One region of the Exiguobacterium acetylicum genome, then DNA from elsewhere that is predicted to be linked to it. Evidence: riboswitches for the same ligand, from Rfam matches in the RefSeq annotation. Region 1 holds a riboswitch; each other region holds the start of a gene.

The links. A riboswitch is a leader RNA that binds a small molecule or an ion and turns the genes downstream of it on or off. The one in region 1 is predicted to bind S-adenosylmethionine.
Region 2: linked by a shared signal. The riboswitch ahead of K7G97_RS16215 (amino acid permease) and the one ahead of msrA (peptide-methionine (S)-S-oxide reductase MsrA) in region 1 are both predicted to bind S-adenosylmethionine.
Region 3: linked by a shared signal. The riboswitch ahead of K7G97_RS15360 (Na+/H+ antiporter NhaC family protein) and the one ahead of msrA (peptide-methionine (S)-S-oxide reductase MsrA) in region 1 are both predicted to bind S-adenosylmethionine.

Annotation. Positions count from the first base shown of each region.
Region 1 is NZ_CP082333.1:437,848-442,266, reverse strand. It holds gene K7G97_RS02375 (SH3 domain-containing C40 family peptidase) at 1-263, shown strand, start outside; gene K7G97_RS02370 (putative quinol monooxygenase) at 321-614, opposite strand; gene K7G97_RS02365 (M20 metallopeptidase family protein) at 692-1,870, shown strand; SAM riboswitch class I at 1,933-2,036, shown strand; gene msrA (peptide-methionine (S)-S-oxide reductase MsrA) at 2,131-2,661, shown strand; gene K7G97_RS02355 (winged helix-turn-helix domain-containing protein) at 2,889-3,488, shown strand; gene K7G97_RS02350 (MFS transporter) at 3,503-4,419, shown strand, end outside.
Region 2 is NZ_CP082333.1:3,144,928-3,149,346, forward strand. It holds gene K7G97_RS16205 (MarR family winged helix-turn-helix transcriptional regulator) at 1-195, shown strand, start outside; gene mmuM (homocysteine S-methyltransferase) at 264-1,199, opposite strand; gene K7G97_RS16215 (amino acid permease) at 1,174-2,577, opposite strand; SAM riboswitch class I at 2,655-2,756, opposite strand; gene K7G97_RS16220 (polysaccharide pyruvyl transferase family protein) at 2,865-4,331, opposite strand.
Region 3 is NZ_CP082333.1:2,968,729-2,973,147, forward strand. It holds gene K7G97_RS15345 (histidine phosphatase family protein) at 1-92, opposite strand, end outside; gene K7G97_RS15350 (alpha/beta hydrolase) at 110-1,099, opposite strand; gene K7G97_RS15355 (metal ABC transporter solute-binding protein, Zn/Mn family) at 1,269-2,282, shown strand; SAM riboswitch class I at 2,352-2,456, shown strand; gene K7G97_RS15360 (Na+/H+ antiporter NhaC family protein) at 2,538-3,848, shown strand; gene K7G97_RS15365 (hypothetical protein) at 3,892-4,095, opposite strand; gene K7G97_RS15370 (aldo/keto reductase) at 4,253-4,419, shown strand, end outside.

The DNA of each region.
Region 1 (4,419 bases):
ACAAGGCTGGAAAATACGGTGGTCGGACGAATGTTCGTGGCTACTGGTACGGTGCGTTCTTTACGAATCGTCGGACGAGTATCTCAAGCGGCAAACGCTCGGATATCGTCTTCTTCCAGAATACCTACACGGATGGTCCATCGCATATCGGGATCATGCTCGATAGCGAACACTTCATCCATGCGGGCGGTTCACAGCTTCAAATCAACTCGATTTATGAACCGCGTTGGCAAGAGCATTTCCTCGGTTTCAAATCGATGTAAGACAAAAAAGACGAATCCGTCGAATTCGACGGGTTCGTCTCTTCTTATCGCAACACGTCAGAATGTCATCTCGACGTATTTCGTTACTTGTCGATCCATCAAGTATAACTCGATCTGTTCACGGTATGCTTTATAGTGGTCGGATGCGATATGCGCTTCAAGCGCCTCTTCGTCACGATACACTTCATACAGCATGAACTGATGCTCATCCTCGATCGATTGATGCAAGGAATAGCGCAAGCATCCTTCCTCTTTTTGTGCGGCATGATAGACCGTTTCTAAAATCGGAAAGACTTGATCCGCGAGTCCTGCTTTGATGGTAAGTACAGCGTTGACGACGATTTCTCCCATGTTTCATTATCCCCTTTCGTGATTACCTGTATCTGTACCCATTTTCACGAAAAAACACACGTCAAAGGAGCTTGAAGATGCAAACACAACTTTTTGAAGCACTCGAACAATTCGAACCAAAGATGATTGCGTTACGGCGTGATTTTCATCGACACCCGGAACTTTCTTTTCAGGAAGTCCGTACACCAGAACGGATTGCAAACTTTTATGCGGAGCAGGGCATCCCTTATCAAACAGCCGTCGGAGGTCGTGGTGTCGTCGCGACGATCGAAGGCAAACAGCCTGGTCCGACGATTGCGGTCCGTGCAGATTTCGATGCTTTACCACTTCAAGAAGAGACGACGCTTGCCTTCCGGTCGATTCATCCCGGTGTCATGCATGCCTGTGGACACGATGGACATACGGCGATGGTGATGGCCCTTGCTGCTACACTCTATCCGCTACGCGATCAATTACATGGAACGATTCGAATCATCCATCAGCATGGTGAAGAGGTCTTTCCCGGTGGCGCGATCCAAATGATCGAAGCCGGCGTTCTCGAAGGTGTCGATGCGATTTTCGCGACACATCTCGAAAATGATTTACCGGTCGGTACGATTGGGTTTCGGGAAGGACATACATTATGTGCGATCGACGAATTTGAAATCATCGTCCATGGTCAAGGTGGGCATGCGCAAGCACCGCACAAAACAAAAGATGCGCTCGTCGCTGGGGCGCAGCTCGTCTGCAACCTACAACACCTTGTCAGTCGACGGGTCGATCCGTTCGAGCCCGCTGTTCTTGCAATCGGATCCTTCCACGCAGGAACGGCGCCGAACATCGTCACGGGTGAAGCACGCATCGTCGGGGAGATCCGGACGTTCAATGAGACCCTTCGGCATCAGCTCCGGCAAGAAGTCGATCTTGTCGCCAAAACGACATGTGCCGGCATCGGTGCTACTTATTCGATTGACTTCACGACAGGTTACCCGGCGCTTTGGAATCATCCGGACGAGACAAAACTCGTTCAGGAAGCCGCTTCTTTCTTACCGGAAGCATCCGTCCGGGCACTTACACCAATGATGGCTGCGGATGACTTCGCGCATTATCTAACACACGTCCCTGGAAGTTACTTCTTTACCGGTTCCGGATATACGGACGGTCGCGTCAACTATCCACAGCATCATCCGCAGTACGAAATCAACGAACAGGCGTTGTTGATTGGTGCGAAGACACTCGGAGCGACGGTTTTACGTGCCTTGAAACCTAAGGATTGACTTTATTTCTGTGTGAATGGTATCATCACAACAATGATAACGAATGACATCAACTTCATATACCCTTATCAAGAGTGGACCGAGAGATCTGGATCGATGACGTCCCAGCAACCTGCGCATAGCAAGGTGCTACGACCAGCAAAGCGAAAGCTTTGGTTGATAAAAAGCGGCGACTCCTTTTGCAACCAAGCGAAGGAGTCGTTTTCGTTTTCTCGCTGTCAGACATACAATGGGGATTTCCCACGGAGAGGAAGAGACAGATGGAAAAAGCAACATTTGCAGGTGGATGTTTTTGGTGCATGGTGACACCGTTTGAAGAATTACCAGGAATCGAGGGAATCGTGTCGGGTTACATGGGCGGTCACGTCGATAACCCAACGTACGAGCAAGTCAAAACAGGAACGACGGGACATCTCGAAGTCGTCCAAATCACGTTTGATCCGAGCCTGTTCCCGTACGAGCGTCTGCTCGAACTCTACTGGCCACAAACGGATCCGACGGATGCAGAAGGTCAATTCCAAGATCGCGGCACGCAGTACGCACCAGCGATCTTCTATCATACGGATGCACAGCACGAAGCAGCGATCGCTTCCCGTGACGCCCTTGCTGCAAGCAATCGTTTCAAACAACCGATCGTGACGCGGATCGATGCCGCTTCTGAATTTTATCCGGCGGAAGAGTACCATCAAGACTTCCATAAGAAAAATCCAGAGCACTATAAAAAAGATCGTGCTGCTTCTGGTCGCGATGCTTTCATCGAGCAGGAATGGAAAGATACGACGACGGTCTAATCACCTCGAACCACATACAGTAGCTGAAACTGATTTCAAACATCTCGTTCTTCCCCTACTTTCAGTAAAAAGTGGAGGATGATCGAGATGTCATGGAATCAGTTTTTTTATGTAAACAAATGATGTCTTCTTTGCCAACACCCTTACATAAATTTGTAATCGTTTACAAACGAAGTCTTTTGTTTTACGGTTAATAAAAATTAACCGGTTAAAAAGGAGATGATTATATGGAACAAAAAGCGATTCACATATTAGAGAGCTATGAACAGTTAAAAGTGATCAGTGATCCGTTACGAACAAAAATCCTTATGTTTCTCGTCGAAAAACCACACACGGTACATCAGTTAGCCCACTTGCTGACGTTATCTCGCGCGAAGGTCCTCTATCACGTACGGGAACTTGAAAAGCATGACTTGATTCGTCTCGTCCGGACGGAAGAACAGGGCGGCAATCTATTGAAATACTATCAAGCGATTGCTCGAGGATACATTCCTGCCGATCATCTACTGAACTTCGTCGAGACGAATGAAGCGACCCGGCAGTCGTATCTCGAAGTATTGGACCGGGCAAAGACACGCGTTCTTACGGCTCCGACAGCTACTTTTTCTCCTTCATCTCCGAACGTCGAGGACTGGATGAGTTTATCACTTCAAAAGGAACTGACGATGTCTGAAGCCGACTTTCAACGCTTTGCTACAAAATATCGTGCTCTATTGGACGAGTTCACACGGTCTCCTTCACTAGACAAAAAAGATAAAAAACACTTCTATATCATGACGACTGCCTTCGCAATTGATGAACCACTGTTTGAGAACGACGAGGTCTAAATCGGAGGTGTCTTATGCTACCTGTTGAAATGGATACGCAACAATCACTGTTTAAAAATCGATCTTTTTTATTTTTATGGGGGTCCGGTATGTGCTCCGCCCTCTCCCTATCAACCTATCTGTTTGTTGAACAATGGTATGTCATCCATACGCTAAACCAGGCGTCATATCTCGGATTCGTCCTCATGGCCACCTTGTTACCCCGTATTTTTCTCATGTTGTTCGGTGGCGTCTTATCCGATCGCTATAAACGTTCAACGATCATGCGTATCTCAAGCGGTCTACGGATCAGTTTTATAATTTGCCTCCTCGTGTTACTTCATGCCGATCAGCTTACATTGCTGACGATTTTAGTATTCGCCTTTTTATTCGGTAGTGTGGATGCATTCTTTTCGCCAGCGAATGCTTCCTTACTGCCTACACTCGTTTCGAAAGAACAGCTCACTAAAGCCAATTCATTGATTCAGACATCTAATCAAATCGCTCTCTTTTCAGGTCCGATTCTTGGTGGAGTCATCCTCAGCCATTCTTCTTACTCGTACGTCTTTCTCATGATTTTCGGAACACTCTGTCTGACGCTTCTCTTCACGTATGGTATTCGTGAATCTAAGGTCAAGCGAGCACGTCAGCATTCAGCTCTCTTTGAACTAAAAGAAGGGCTACATTACGTCTTTCACTTTCAGCAACTCAAGCAGACACTTTTTCTTGTCATCTGTGTCAATTTCTTTTTCTTTGGGCCACTCTTACTCGGAATTCCCTTACTCGTTCATGATGTGCTTCAAGGAGATGCGATGGATTTAAGTTATATGCAAGGTGCTTATCAAATGGGAATGCTCGGAGGGGCGCTCTGGAGTGGTTTTACACAGACGAAAGCAAATGGGCTTACCTCATCGGTCCGATTAATTGGCGCCTTAGGTCTGCTTCTCTTCTT
Region 2 (4,419 bases), 500 kb from region 1:
GAAAAAGTAAAAGATCCGACAGATGGTCGTGCCTTCTTCTATCATATTACGGATAAAGGACAAGAAGAGCTCACGATTTACCGGACAGCACGTCTCGCGAGCATCGAACGTCTCCTGACGGATTGGCCATCGGACGATGCCGAAGATTTTGGACGTCTATTGCAACAATTCAACCGTGCCTTGCGCGAGCGTTAACAAAATCACACCATTTAAAGGAACGGACGCAAAATCAATCGATTTCGCGTCCGTTTTTTCGTCATTCTTCATGATGTATGAGCAACCTGACAAACCGAACGAATTTGTGCGATGTGTTCAGGTGACGTTCGGCAACAACCGCCGATCAATCGTGCCCCTGCCTCATACCATGTCTTCGCGACGGTTTGGAACGATGTACACTGATTCGTACCTGACCACGTTTTTGCGACCGGATCATAAACCTCACCAGAGTTCGGATAGACGATGATTGGCACATCCGTCAACGCCTTAAGGTGACGGATGAAATCGGTCGCGTAAGATGCCGGAAAACAATTTGCACCGATTGCTGCGAGCTGTGGATGTTGTCCAATTGTCTCGATACACGTCGCAAGTGCCGTTCCTTCACTAATGTGTGTCGCATCTTGAAGCGAGAACGTCAGCCAAGCGGACACTTCCGGATACGCTTCGAGAATCCGGAACAACACGACAGCTTCCTCGAGCGACGGAATCGTCTCAAATGCCAGCAGATCAGCCCCCGCTTCAATCAATGCTTCGATCCGTGGTCTGTGGAAGGCTTCTAGCACATCTGCTGACACCCCATAATGACCGCGATACTCAGAACCATCTGCTAAGTAGGCACCATAAGGACCCACTGATCCCGCGATCAATGCGTCACTCTTCCCGCTAAGCGTGCGTGCTTTTTGCGCCAAGGTGACCGTTTGTCGAATCAGCGCCTGTGCTTCCTCTGTTGTGATATGACGTTGCTTGAATCCTTCGATACTTGCTTGATAGCTTGAAGTGATCGCAACATCGGCACCTACTTCAAAGTAGTCACGATGGACGTTTTCGATCTGTTCCGGTGCTTCGATTAAGAGACGTGCTGACCAAAGTGGGTCGTTCAGGTCGAATCCCTTCTGTTCAAGTTCGGTTGCAAGGGCACCATCTAAAATAAGAAAGGGAACTTCCTGTAATCGTTGATCAACTGGATTTTTGATTCGGGACATCTTCAACACTCCGTTTCTGAGAAGAATTCGTGAACGCATGAACGATATAACAGATTACGATGAATGGAATACCACAGTACAAGGCGATTCGTTGTGTCGGATCAAATCCGATACCAATCAGAGAAATCAAACAAACGACGAAAGCGGCGATCGGTACGAATGGAAAGAGTGGTGTGCGATAGACCAATTCGTCGACCGTATGCCCTTCACGGAGGAATTGTTTCCGGAAACGATACTGGGCAACACTGATACTCATCCAAACAACGACGACAGCGAGACCGGAAATCGAGACGAGCGCGATATAGACACTTCCTGCTGCATAGATGCTAGACAGCAAGGCAAGTCCTCCGCCAAGCATGCTGAACAATACCGCTCGAAGTGGAACCCCACTTGGTGTCACCTGGGCGAAGAAGCGTGGAATCATGCGTTCGTTCGCAAGCGACCAGAGCATCCGAGAGGCAGCGTAAAGTCCAGAGTTCGCTGCCGACAAGATCGCTGTCAAAATGACGAAGTTCATCACGTCTGCCGCGTAGGGAATTCCGATTCGTTCAAACACGGCGACGAACGGACTTTCGAGTACACCTTTCCCATCCATTGGTAATAAGACGGCTAACACGATGATCGTACCGACGAAAAAGAGGACGAGTCGCAAAATCGTCGTCCGGATTGCAAGCGGAATCGTCCGTTTCGGATCGACTGCTTCACCCGCTGCGACACCGATTAGTTCCGTTCCCGAGTAAGCAAAGTTCACGGCAAGCATCGTCATGAAGATGACGAAAGCGCCATTTGGAAACAACCCGCCTTCGGTTAACGAAGAAAAGAATGGAGCCGGGCTACCATCTTGCAGTGGAATGAAGCCGACGATCGTTCCCGCACCGAGTAAAATGAAAGCAATGATCGTCACGACCTTAATGGCGGAAAACCAAAACTCGACTTCAGCGAACACGCGAACCTTCAAGACGTTGATACCGAGGATCATCGCAGCGAACAATGCGCTGAACACCCATACAGGAATCGACGGGAACCAACGTTGCATCAAAATGCCTGCTGCCGTGAATTCTGAACCAAGGGCGACCGTCCACGTCAGCCAGTAGAGCCAGGCTACTGTATAACCGGTGCCGGGTCCAATGTACTTCGTTGCGTACTTGTGGAATGATCCGGTTTCCGGCATGTGCACGGCGAGTTCACCGAGACTTAACATGACTAAGTAAACGACGACGGCCCCAATCAAATACGATAAAATCGTTCCGACGCGTCCTGCTTGTTCCAACGTATAACCTGTACTTAAAAATAATCCGGTTCCAATGACACCACCTAACGACAGCATGATCAGATGACGTGATTCCATCTTGCGTCGAAATGCTCCGCTCGTTTTCATGAATCCATTTCCTCCTCATTCCACCTACTTCAAACAAAAAACGCATCCTCACGGATGCGTCGGTCGACAATTCGGAAATCTTATCGATCGGGTGCAGCACCCGCAGGAATTAGCACAGTATCTTTCGACCTGTTGCTGAGGTTTCATAGGGCCAGTCCCTCCACCTCTCTGGATAAGTATGTAATTGTTCATAACCCTATCAAGTCTTTTTCAAATTGTCAACACAATTCAGAATACTTCTATCGAAAAAACATTCCGCATCGTATCGATCCGGAATGTTTAAAGGGTTACTTTTTAGCGAATAAATCCGCTGTTTTCAAGGCTGCACGAACCGCTTTCCGGTTCAATGTTCCTTGCTGGTGCTTCATTTTCTTCGTTTGGGCAGCCAATTGCGCTTTGAGTGCCGCAATCTCTTGATCCTTTTGAGCCGTTCCTGTTTGTTTCTGCAATGCTTTGATTTTCTTATCTTTTTCAGCTAATTGTGCTTTTGTTTGTTTTTGCGCATCCGCAATCTTCTTCTCTTGTTCCGGGAAGAACCGTTCAAAACGAGCGACTGCTTCCTCAAGACTTACGCCAGAGATCGGTTGGACTGGTGGGAGCAACTCGGTTTGCGCCATTTGACGGTCAAACGGTACATTCTCAGGATAGTTCGTCTCTTGGTAGATATGCTCAAGATTGTTCACGTTCAAGAAGTCAACGAAGTTGTCGAAGTTACGCGCTTGAACACGTGCCGGACTTTGGAAGTCAGCGCTTGCTACGACGTCGGATAATTGTGTATCCGCTGTGATGTCGTTCGCCCAAATGTGCGTCAACTGATGGTAATCCGTCAATTCGCGCATCCGTGCATCTTTTGGAATGAGGATACTCGGCGTACCTGCAAGCGTTGCTGTGATATTTCCGTGCAAGCGTGCACCAAAACTAAGGTCTGCTTGTCCGATGAAATCGAACCATGTCTGTGCGTTCAAGAAGAAACGAACCCGATCATTCATGTAAGCAGGATCCGACATTTTCACCGGATAGTTCGTCACTGAAAGATCTGCGATCGGGTGCGTCCCTGTATACGTCAACTTCAGTTCCTTCATCCACTGGGGAATGAAGTAATGATTTGGATACTCTTCCATCCCACGTGTAATGAAATCGAGGACGTTTTGTGGAGCTAAACGTGACGAGTTGACCGTAATCATCGACTCAGGTGTGATGTTCGTTTCACGGATGTGCAAGTCGCGACCGAACGCGTACATCGAAGGACATCCGATGACGCGATGATCGATCCCTTCGCGGAAACCAAGACGTGTTAAGTATTTCGACGTGATCTCCCCGCGAAGACCCAGCATGCTCGAGCGCTCGAGAACGGCACTGACGAACGCTTTGACATCTTCATCGAATGGGAATCCACCATCTAAGTCTGGTTCAAACGGTGCACGTAACCCTACACCGATGACGACGACTGGAATTTTTAATTTTTTGATGAGACGTGTATATTTCCGTAACGTCGGTACGAATTCTTTTCGGAATGCGTCCGCTAACGGAATGACATAAAGGTCAAAGTTGGCATTGATTTCGTCTGCCCGTTCTTCGTCGTAATAGTAATAGTCAGGTGTAATTGTCGTACCTTCTGTCATCAACGTCCGAAAGATACTGTATTGATAGATAAGATTTCCAACGTTTCCTCCAATGGAATTATGTTTCATCAAATAAGGAGCATCGAACTGTTCGAATGGTGTCATACCTGCACGAATAATAATACGTTTCATAATGGATAAACTTCCCCTCTCGTCTGCTTCATTCGTCCTTGCAAGAAAAAATACGGAAAAATATATTATCAGTTTTTTTCAATCTCAT
Region 3 (4,419 bases), 680 kb from region 1:
GTTGCATTCAACGGGATATCTTCTCTTCCTTGAATCCGTTCGTTTAAGTTCCAATCCGTCTGACCATGCCGCACTAAACAAATTTCAGTCATGTCTCTGTCTCCCTCATTTAAGAAATATGACTGATTGTATCATGTTTTCCATTCGGAAGTTGTCGCGGTGGCAACAGTAGCACCTGACAGGTGAAACGTTCAATTCGTTCAAGCAATCGCTCAATCTTTAACGGATTTTCCGTCTGAGCGAAACTGGCAAGTGAGTGGGTGCCATTCGGAAAGGAAAACAAACGAACATCGGCTCCGACATCCGCTCCCTTCTCAACGAAATGCAAAGCTTGAGAAAACGGGACGATCGGATCTTTTTTACCGTGCAAGAGCATGATGGGCGGGGCATCCGACGATAAATGTGTGACGGGTGAGACGTGCGTCATCAGCTTGCGCCATTCTTCTCGTCCCCCCTTGTAGAACTTAATGTGGGCAATCCAAGTCTGAATGAAATTAAACAACAAAAAGTTCGTCGGTGGATATAAAGCGATCACACCACTGATCAATGGCATGTGGCGCTCATCACGCTCACCAACGAAAGCAGATGGGGCAAGTGCCGTCGTCAGCATGAGTGCAGCTCCGGCTGAGTCTCCCCATACCATCATCCGACCTCTTAGAATGCGAAGATCCTCCGCTTCCTTGTTCAAAAAACATAATGCATCCCGTACATCTTCGAGGTTATCCGGAAAATAACTGCCCTCTTCGAACAAACGATAATCGATACTACAGACAGCAACTCCGAGTTCAAGCAGACGGTCGACGATTGGACTAAAGCAGAATATGTCATCACGCTCCCCACGAACGAATGCACCGCCGTGTGCGTAGATGGCAACTGGAAACGGTCCCTCACCCGGTGGATAATAGAGATCGAGCTGTAAGATGCGGTCTCCCACCTGCTTATAGGTGAGCGTCCGCGGTGCCAGTTGTTTTTCTGTGTGTGGCAAGGCGGGTTCGGTCCACCGGAGCAGTGCACCGTAATTGTTCCAAATACTCGCTCCCGCTGCTGCCGTCGTCAATAACGCAGCTCCCCCCATTAGCCATGCAGTTTCACGTTTCACTTGATCACCTCCAAAAGACGTACCAGTTTCTTCACTTTATTATCCTTTTACCCCGTTTTAAAAGATGTCGAACGTCTCGGTATTCCTACTTGACGCTTCATCGGCGTTCCGCTATAGTGAGAAAGTCCAAATCGGAATAGTTACGTTTTAATAATGGAGGTATCATATAATGAAAAAAATCATTCCTGCTTTAACGGTCGCCTTCGCGAGTGCAAGTGTCCTCGCTGCTTGCGGTTCAAATACCGATTCATCGACTTCAGATAAAACCCAGACAGAAGTCTATGCATCAACGTTCGCGACGGCTGCTATTGCCCGCGAAATCGGTGGCAATCAAGTCGACGTCAAGATGATCGTTCCACCTGGAGCAGACCCCCACTCTTACGAGCCAACGTCAAAACAACTCACTGAGATTGCCAAGGGCGACTTGTTCCTCTTAACCGGTACGACGCTCGAGCCGTATTCGAAAAAAATCCAGGAGAGTCTAAAAGGCACGGATGTCCGCTTCGTCGAGACGAGTAAGGACGTCAACTTGCTAGAGTCGGATGCTACACTTCATGCACATGAAGAAGAAGGGCATACAGAAGACGAACATGCCCACGAAGAAGAAGGGCATGATGATCATGCAACAGATGAACATGCGCATGAAGAAGAGGGTCATGACCACGGAAAATACGATCCACACGTCTGGCTCGACCCTGTCAACGCAAAAGCAATGGCACGCTCAATTACAACTGCTCTATCAAAAGAAGTACCAAAAGACAAAGCAACATTCGAGAAAAACTTAAAAGCGTTCGATCAACAAGCTGACGCACTCGATGAAGAGTTCAAACAAGCGGTCGCTGATGGATCGAAAAAAGAGCTTCTCGTTACGCATGCCGCTTACGGTTACCTCGCAGAACGATATGGCTTCACACAACTGCCGATCGCGGGAATTTCTCCTTCTGATGAACCGTCACAAAAGCAACTGGCCGCTTTAGTGAAAGAAGCACGGATGCATGATTTAAAATACGTCGCGTTCGAAGAGACAGTCTCACCTAAGGTTGCACGTGTCATCCAAAAAGAAATCGGAGCTGAATCCGTGACGATTCATAATCTAGAGTCGGTCACGAAAGCGCAACAAAACAGCTCTTATTTCAAGTTGATGGAAGAAAACGTCCAAACATTGAAAAAGGCACTTCAGTAAAGTACAGTTGACACGCGTTACTCAATGCGGTACGGTAAGAAACGTGTTTTACAACAATTGAATGACTTCTTTTTATCGCGAGAAACGGAGGGACTGGCCCAATGATGTTTCGGCAGCGGACGATTTGATTCGTACTGTGCCAAATCCAGCAAGCGAAAGCTTGAGAGATAAGAAGAGCGTCTTTATTTCATAAAGACCTCCTTCTTTCTTGCGAAGGGGTCTTTTTTTGTATCTTTGAGAAACGAGGTGTTAACAATGAATGAAACGATCACGCCTAACAAATGGGCACTGCTTCCTCTCGTCGTATTCCTGGTTCTCTTCATCGGAGCCGGGATCTTCTATGACGACTTTTACAAATTTCCGATCCTTATCGCCGCACTGATCGCTTTGATTTTTGCTGCAATCACGACGAAAGGATCCATCAATCAAACGGTCGAACGAATTGCAACGGGTGCCGGAAATCCCGATATCATGATCATGGTCTTCATCTTCTTACTAGCCGGTACGTTTTCTGGAACAGCAGAAGCAATCGGCGCCATCGATGCGACCGTTAATGCCGCTTTGACGTTCCTACCTCCGTCGCTCCTGATGAGTGGTCTGTTCATCATCGCTGCCTTCATCTCGATGGCGATGGGGACATCTACCGGAACGATTGCTGCACTCGCACCGATCGCCTTCGGTATTCATGAAGCGACAGGCATCAACGTTGCGATCGCAGCGGCTGCTGTCGTTGGTGGATCGATGTTTGGCGATAACTTGTCGTTCATCTCGGATACGACGATTGCTGCCGTCCGTACCCAAAAAACGAACATGCGCGATAAATTCCGGACGAACTTCATGATCGTCCTGCCGGCTGCTATTTTGACAGTCATCCTGCTCGCATTCGTTTCTGGTTCTGGTGACGTCGTCGAAGCAAAAGCATTTGAATTCTACAAGTTGATTCCATATCTCGCTGTCATCGTCCTTGCACTATTTGGCGTCAATGTCATTCTTGTCCTCATTGGTGGTACGTTACTCACCGGCATCATCGGTATGATTGATGGTAGTTTCGGCTTGAGTGGCTTCGTCCTCTCGATGTCCGAAGGAATGATGGGGATGGCGGAAATCTCCATTTTGACGCTCCTCATGGGTGGTCTCGTCAGCTTGATTACGTTCAACGGTGGAATTGCTTACTTGAAAGAGACGCTGACACGCAAGATTTCACAGCGTCGGGGTGCCGAATTCAGTATGGCGGCACTCGTCAGTGCAACGAATCTCGCGACAGCAAACAATACGATCTCGATTCTCGTCGCTGGACCACTAGCAGCTGAAATTGCCGATACGTATGAAGTCGATCGCAAGAAATCAGCGAGTATCCTTGATATCTTCTCTTGTGGTATTCAAGGCATCATTCCGTATGGGGCACAACTTTTGATCGCAGCAGAATTGACGAAAACAGCTTCTCCTGAACTGATTCCGTATCTGTTCTACCCGTTCCTCCTCTTCGTCTGTGGATCAATCGCCATCTTCTTCGGTTTGCCACGCATGAAGAAGACAGCGACGAAGCAAGAAAAAATTTCTTCGTAACTATAAAACAGGTCCAATCGCGTCGACGATTGGACCTGTTTTATTATTTTTTCTGCTTCGCTTGTCGTTCTAAGATTAAATAAGCGATTGCCGGAAGCGGGAATTGAACGAGTCCAGCGCCTCCCCAAACCCATGGATTACGTCCTGACTTTCGCGCACTAAGAAACAGACCCACTGCCTGCGTTACTAACAATGCGCCAATGCTAAGCCAAGTACATTTGGATAGCTTTTTATTCTTTTGAGCCATCTTTTCTCCCCCTCTTTTAACACACGATTAAATCTCATGATTCTTTTCTATTTTACCTTATTTTGTTCCTCCATGAGCATGGAAACGGACGTCTTCGTTCGTTCATGCTAAACTAAACGAGCAAATCTAAACTATGTTTTATGAGGAGGAGTAACACATGCAATACGCAAAACTTTCAAACGGTATTACGATTCCCCAAATCGGATTCGGTGTCTGGCAAGTAGATGAAGAGACAGAAGCACCTGCTGCTGTCGCTGAAGCATTACGTGTCGGCTATCGTCATATCGATACGGCTGCTGTCTACAAAAACGAGCGCGGTGTCGC